Regions from separate parts of the Kribbella sp. CA-247076 genome, predicted to be linked through region 3. Evidence: predicted binding sites of a transcription regulator. Region 3 holds the regulator's gene; each other region holds the start of a gene.
The links. Region 3 encodes HrcA, which represses chaperone genes, less so after heat shock. Its sites were predicted from a motif close to TTGGCACTCGNNNNNNNCGAGTGCCAA; they were not measured.

Region 1 (2,260 bases), 3.7 Mb from region 3:
GAGGTCTCGCGCGGCGGCGAGCACCGGGACGGTCGGTGGCGGGGGTGGGGACAGGGCGACGAGGCCGAAGTACACGGCGGCGGCCGCGGCCACGCCGGCCAGCAGCCGACGGTGCCAGCGGGCGGCACGCACCAGATCACGAACAACGGAAGGGATTCTCATGCCAGAGAAAGTACGAGTTTCCCGCGGTCCGCCCGCCGAGTTGTCCACAGGCGAGCACGGCCACCCGCGCTGCCGTGCTCGACCACCCGGTCAGCCGAGCACGGCCACCCGGGTAGCCGTGCCCGTCAGCCCGGGAAGGGGTCAGAAGTCGGTCCGGCGGAACGGGAAGAACTCGCGGACGTCCTGGGCACACCGGCAGGCGACCGCGACCTTGGCGGCCCACTTCAGCGCGTCGTCCCAGGTCGGCACGTCGATGACGAAGATGCCGCCGATGAGCTCCTTGCTCTCCGGGTAGGGGCCGTCGGTGATCATCCCGTCGGTGCCCACGAGCGCGTGCGGCTTGCGGTAGTCGAGCCCGCCGGTGAAGACGAACACGCCGGCGTCCTTGGCCTCCTGGACCACGGCGTGCGAGGTCTCGGCCACGGCGGGCAGCTCCTCCTCCGTGACGTCCATCGCGCCGTCCTCGAACGAGATCAGGTACAGCGTCATCTCATCACTCCTTGTCCCCGGCGGCCGCTGCGGTCGCCTCTCACCCCTGCTACGAACGGCCGGTGCCGGATCCGACAGGGTGCCAGGACGAATTCTGCCCGGTCCGGGTCAGGCGGCGCTGGAGCTGGAGCTCGACGAGGAGGTGCTGCTCGACGTGGTGGTGGAGGTCGAGGACGAGCTCGAGGAGCTGGAGTCGGACTTCGAGGCGGAGCTGGAGGAGTCGGACTTGGCCGAGGAGTCGGACTTCGCGGCCGTCGAGCTCTTGCCCGAGTCGCGGCTGTCGGTCCGGTAGAAGCCGGAGCCCTTGAAGACGACGCCGACGGCGTTGAAGACCTTGCGCAGGGAGCCCTGGCAGGCGGGGCAGACGGTCAGCGCGTCATCCGTGAAGCTCTGCCGCACCTCGAGCGCCTCACCACAGTCGGTGCACTGGTACTGGTACGTCGGCACGGTTCGTTCCCTTCAGGCCGTTGGCACTCCTACTACTCGACTGCTAATAATGCGCCAGCGGGCCGAACTATTCCAACTCGGGCGTGGGACACCTCGACGCAGCGTCGATGGTCACCGGACGCAGAGCAACGCAAAGTTGTCCGGGACCCCATTTGGGGCGCGCGCCCGGATTCTCTACGGTTGGGTCCGTGCGTCGCCTGCTACGAGTCGTCATCATCAGCGGAATCGCCCTCGCCACGGTCCTCGTGGTGATCGCGGGAACCGTCGTCTTCGTCGTCCGCCACTCCTTCCCGACGTACGACGGGACGATCGAGCTGACCGGGCTCGACGGCGACGTCGAGGTGGTCCGGGACGGCAACGGCATCCCGCAGATCTATGCGGACACCCCGAGCGACCTGTTCGCCGCGCAGGGGTATGTGCACGCGCAGGACCGGTTCTTCGAGATGGACTTCCGCCGGCACGTGACGTCGGGCCGGCTGGCGGAGCTCTTCGGCGCCGACGCGCTGGAGACCGACAAGTTCGTCCGCACCCTCGGCTGGCGCCGGGTCGCGGAGAAGGAGCTCGGCCTGCTCAGCCCGTCCACCCGGCAGTACCTGGACGACTACGCCCGTGGCGTGAACGCCTACCTGAAGACGAACACCGGTTCCGGCCTCAGCCTCGAGTACGCCGTGCTGGGACTGCAGGACCTGACCGGGCCGGACTACGTCCCGGAGCCGTGGACCGCGGCGGACTCGCTGGCCTGGCTGAAGGCGATGGCGTGGGACCTCGGCGGCAACATGGACGAGGAGCTCACCCGGACGAAGCTGCTCGCGTCGTACTCGTCCCGCAACATCGAGAGCCTCTACCCGCCGTACCCGTACGAGCGGAACGAGCCGATCATGGCCACCGGATCCGTCCGCGGCGGCAGGTTCACCACCGCGCCGATCGCGACCGAGGCCCGGCGCGGGATGCTGACCAAGGAGCTGCTCGCCTCACTCGACACCGTCGACAAGGTCGCCAAGGGCCTGCCGCAACTGCTCGGCCGCGGTGACGGCATCGGGTCGAACTCGTGGGTCGTCTCCGGCGACCACACCACCACCGGCAAGCCGCTGCTGGCCAACGACCCGCACCTCGGCGCGACCATGCCGGGCATCTGGACCCAGGTCGGCCTGCACTGCAACAC
Region 2 (2,260 bases), 3.5 Mb from region 3:
CTTGATCACCGCGACGCCGCCGGCCAGCTTGGCCAGCCGCTCCTGCAGCTTCTCGCGGTCGTAGTCGGAGTCCGACTTCTCGATCTCGGCGCGGATCTGGTTCACCCGGCCGGCGATCTGGTCGGCGTCACCCTCGCCCTCGACGATGGTCGTCTCGTCCTTGGTGACGACGATCTTGCGGGCCTGGCCGAGCAGCTCCAGGTCGACGGAGTCGAGCTTGAGGCCGACCTCCTCGGAGATCACCTCGCCGCCGGTGAGGACGGCGATGTCGACCAGCATGGCCTTGCGGCGGTCACCGAAGCCCGGCGCCTTGACGGCGACGGCCTTGAAGGTGCCCTTGATCTTGTTGACGACCAGGGTGGCCAGCGCCTCGCCCTCGATGTCCTCGGCGATGATGGCCAGCGGCTTGCCGGTCTGCATCACCTTCTCCAGCACCGGGACCAGGTCCTTGATGCTGGAGATCTTGCTGTTGACGATGAGGATGTACGGGTCGTCGAGGACCGCTTCCATCCGCTCGGTGTCGGTGACGAAGTACGGCGAGATGTAGCCCTTGTCGAAGCGCATGCCCTCGGTGAGCTCGAGCTCGAGGCCGAAGGTGTTGCTCTCCTCGACGGTGATGACGCCTTCCTTGCCGACCTTGTCCATCGCCTCGGCGATGATCTGGCCGACCTGGTTGTCGGCGGCGGAGATCGAGGCGGTGGAGGCGATCTGCTCCCGGGTCTCGACGTCCTTGGCCAGCGACAGCAGCTGCTCGCTGACGGCCTCGGTCGCCTTCTCGATGCCCTTCTTCAGGCTCATCGGGTTGGCGCCGGCCGCGACGTTGCGCAGACCCTCGCGGACGAGAGCCTGGGCCAGCACGGTGGCGGTGGTGGTGCCGTCACCCGCGACGTCGTCGGTCTTCTTGGCAACTTCCTTGACGAGCTCGGCCCCGATCTTCTCGTACGGGTCCTCGAGCTCGATCTCCTTGGCGATGGAGACACCGTCGTTGGTGATCGTGGGGGCGCCCCACTTCTTCTCCAGCACGACGTTGCGGCCCTTCGGGCCGAGCGTCACCTTGACGGCGTCGGCGAGGGTGTTCATCCCCCGCTCGAGGCCACGGCGCGCCTCTTCATTGAAAGAAATCAGCTTGGGCATTCTCCGCGAGTCCTCCCGCGTCGAGTCTTTGTGGTCCAGCCGGCCGGGATGCCCGCGACGGACGGCACCGGCACCGCGGCGGTCACGTCCCGCCACGCTCCGGCACCTCATCGAGGCCGTCTTCTGTCACACGCCCGGGCCCGAGTGGTTATCACTCTCACCCGTGGAGTGCTAACCAAGTATTAGCACTCGCCCCAACCGAGTGCAAGCCGGGCCTCGCTACCGTAGGCCCATGGTCGAGGTGCGAGCAGCCGGGCCGGACGCCTGGGCCGACGTGGCGGCGGTGATGGGCGAGCGCGGAGACCCGGCGCGCTGCTTCTGTCAGTACTTCCGCCTGCGCGGACAGCAGTGGGACGCCGCCACTCGGGACACCAACCGGCGCGACCTGCGGAACCAGGTCCGCAAGGACGACGTCCCGCCCGGCGTCCTCGCGTACGACGGCCGGACGCCGGTCGGGTGGTGCGCCGTCGGCCCGCGATCGTCGTACCCCCGGGTGGTCGCCTCGCCCAACTGGCGCACCGACCACAAGGACGCGTGGGTGATCACCTGCTTCGTCGTACCGGTCGGACACCGCCGCCAGGGCCTGGCCGGGGAGCTCGCGCTCGGCGCGGTCGAGTTCGCCCGGTCGCAGGGCGCCGCGGTGGTCGAGGGCTGCGCGGTCGACATCTCGACCGCGAGCCGCACCTCCTCGGCGGACCTCTACCGCGGCCCGCTGTCCGTCTTCCTGACCGCCGGCTTCGCCGAGATCAGCCGGACCAACGACCGCTGGGTGCTCGTCCGCAAGCACCTCTGAACCGGTTCCGCTTGTGTTGAAGATTAACATTCAATCAAGCAACGGCAGGTTCGTGAGGAAAGGTGGACGGTGGCTGCGGAGCTGACGCTCGTCGACGGGGAGCGGCCGGGACTGTCGGCGACGCGTGACTGGGCGCTGGAGCACCTCTGCAGGCCGATCACCGTGCAGCAACTCGCGGACCACGCGGGGATGCCGCGGCGGACGTTCATCCGGCACTTCGAGCGGGAGACCGGACTGCCCCCGATGCGCTGGGTCGTGCGGCAGCGTGTCCTGACCACGCGGCGGCTGCTGGAGACGTCGGACTGGACCGTCGAGCGGATCGCCGCCGCGGCC
Region 3 (2,260 bases):
AGTACGCCGCCGCGAACAACCTGCGCGTGGGCTGCGCGCCGGACACCGTGCTCGGCACCGGCACCCAGACCGCCCGGGTCGCGATCGACCGCGGCGACATCGGCGTACCGACGGCGGCGACCGCGTCCTTCGTCACGCCCGGCCACGAGCTGTGGCACCCGGCACCGGAGTTCTACTACCAACCCGGCGGCGGCCCGGTGCTCGACATGGGTCCGTACTACGTGACCAGTCTCGTCACCCTGCTCGGTCCGGTCCGTCGGGTCACCGCCCGCGCCGGACAGTCACAGCAGCAACGGAAGATCCACACCGGTCCGCGGGCCGGCGAGACCTTCGCGGTCGGGGTGCCGACGCACGTGACCGGCGTACTCGAGCACGAGTCCGGCGCGTTGACCAGCCTGCTGATGTCCTTCGACGTGTGGGCCGCCCGGCTGCCGCGGATCGAGGTGCACGGGACCGAGGGCAGCCTCTCTGTGCCGGACCCGAACGGCTTCGACGGCACGGTCGAGATCGCCACCGCCACGCAGCGCGACTGGACGCCACTGCCCGTCGCCGGTGGGTACGCCGGAGCCGGCCGGGGCGTCGGGGTCGCGGACATGGCCCGGGCGATCCGCAACGGCGAGCCGCACCGGGCCGATGGAGCACTGGCGTACCACGTGCTCGACGTACTGGAGTCCGTGCTGGAAGCGGCCGCCCAGGACCAGCCGGTGGACGTCGCGAGCACGGTCGAGCGGCCGGCCGCCGTACCGTTGGGGGCGTCTCCCGATCGTGCCTGACACGGCCTGAGACCCGCCCCACGCCGCAAGTCGGCACTGGCGGCTACTACGGCTCGGTAGACTGGCACTCGAATCATCGGAGTGCCAAGGTCGCCGAGAGAGGGTGGTGCGCGTGCTGGACGAACGCAAGCTGGATGTACTCCGCGCCATCGTCGAGGACTACGTGGCCACGCACGAGCCGGTCGGCTCCAAGACCCTGGTCGACCGGCACAACCTCGGCGTCTCGCCGGCGACCGTCCGCAACGACATGGCCGCGCTGGAGGAGGAGGGGTACATCACCCAGCCGCACACCAGCGCCGGCCGGATCCCGACCGACGCCGGCTACCGGCTGTTCGTCGACAAGCTGAGCACGGTCAAGACCCTGACCGCGGCCGAGAAGAAGGCGATCACTTCCTTCCTGGCCGGCGCGGTCGACCTGGACGACGTCGTCCGCCGGACCGTCCGGCTGCTCGCCCAGATCACCCGCCAGGTCGCGATCGTGCAGTATCCGTCGCTCAACCGGTCCAGCGTGCGGCACATCGAGGTGGTCACGATGACACCGCGCCGCCTGCTGCTGGTGCTGATCACCAGCACCGGCCGGGTCGAGCAGCGGATCGTCGAGCCGCCGCACGACGTCGACGAGCAGCTGATCGCGGATCTGCGGTCCCGGCTGAACACCGCGCTCGCCGGGCAGCGGCTGACCGAGGCGACCACCTCGCTGGCCGCGGTCACCGAGCTGTTCGCGCCGGCCGACCGGCCGCTGGTGGCGGCGATCGTCACCACGCTGCTGGAGGCGTTCACCGACGAGGTCGGCGAGCAGCGGATCGCGGTCGGCGGCGCGGCCAACCTGACCCGGTACGGCGACGACTTCGAGCGCAACGTGAAGCCGGTGCTGGAGGCGCTCGAGGAGCACGTGATCCTGCTCAAGCTGCTCGGTGAGGCGACCAATCCGCAGACCCTGACGGTCCGCATCGGGCACGAGAACCCGTACGAGGAGCTGGCCACCACCTCGGTGGTCGCGACCGGGTACGGGTCCAAGTCGGAGGCGCTGGCCACGCTCGGCATCGTCGGCCCGACCCATATGGACTATCCCAGCACGATGGGCGCCGTCCGCGCCGTCGCGCGCTACGTCAGCCAGATCCTGGCCGACTCATGACGACCACCACACCAACCCCCTGGCTTGGAGTATGAGCACCGACTACTACGCCGTCCTGGGCGTCAGCCGTGACGCGTCACCGGACGAGATCAAGAAGGCCTACCGCAAGCTGGCCCGCCAGTACCACCCGGACGTGAACGACTCCGAGGACGCGCACCACAAGTTCCAGGAGATCGGCCGCGCGTTCCAGGTGCTGAGCGACCCGCAGAAGCGGCAGTTGCACGATCTCGGCGGTGACCCGTTCGCGACCGCCGGCCCGGGCGGCGGGCCCGGCGGGTTCGGGCAGGCCTTCACGTTCACCGACATCATGGACGCCTTCTTCGGCCAGACCGGCGGGGCCACCCGCGGGCCG

Region 1: ACQPYZ_RS29355 (FmdB family zinc ribbon protein) is a predicted target of HrcA. The motif match lies at 1,119-1,145, and genes of this name have one in related genera.
Region 2: groL (chaperonin GroEL) is a predicted target of HrcA. The motif match lies at 1,317-1,343, and genes of this name have one in related genera.

What each region holds. Positions count from the first base shown of each region.
Region 1 covers NZ_CP192051.1:6,202,846-6,205,105, reverse strand. Annotated here, with positions in the region: gene ACQPYZ_RS29365 (SAF domain-containing protein) at 1-162, opposite strand, end outside; gene ACQPYZ_RS29360 (YciI family protein) at 304-651, opposite strand; gene ACQPYZ_RS29355 (FmdB family zinc ribbon protein) at 760-1,098, opposite strand; gene ACQPYZ_RS29350 (penicillin acylase family protein) at 1,287-2,260, shown strand, end outside.
Region 2 covers NZ_CP192051.1:6,446,289-6,448,548, forward strand. Annotated here, with positions in the region: gene groL (chaperonin GroEL) at 1-1,134, opposite strand, end outside; gene ACQPYZ_RS30565 (GNAT family N-acetyltransferase) at 1,367-1,927, shown strand; gene ACQPYZ_RS30570 (helix-turn-helix domain-containing protein) at 1,997-2,260, shown strand, end outside.
Region 3 covers NZ_CP192051.1:2,388,990-2,391,249, forward strand. Annotated here, with positions in the region: gene ACQPYZ_RS11540 (Gfo/Idh/MocA family protein) at 1-773, shown strand, start outside; gene hrcA (heat-inducible transcriptional repressor HrcA) at 886-1,908, shown strand; gene dnaJ (molecular chaperone DnaJ) at 1,940-2,260, shown strand, end outside.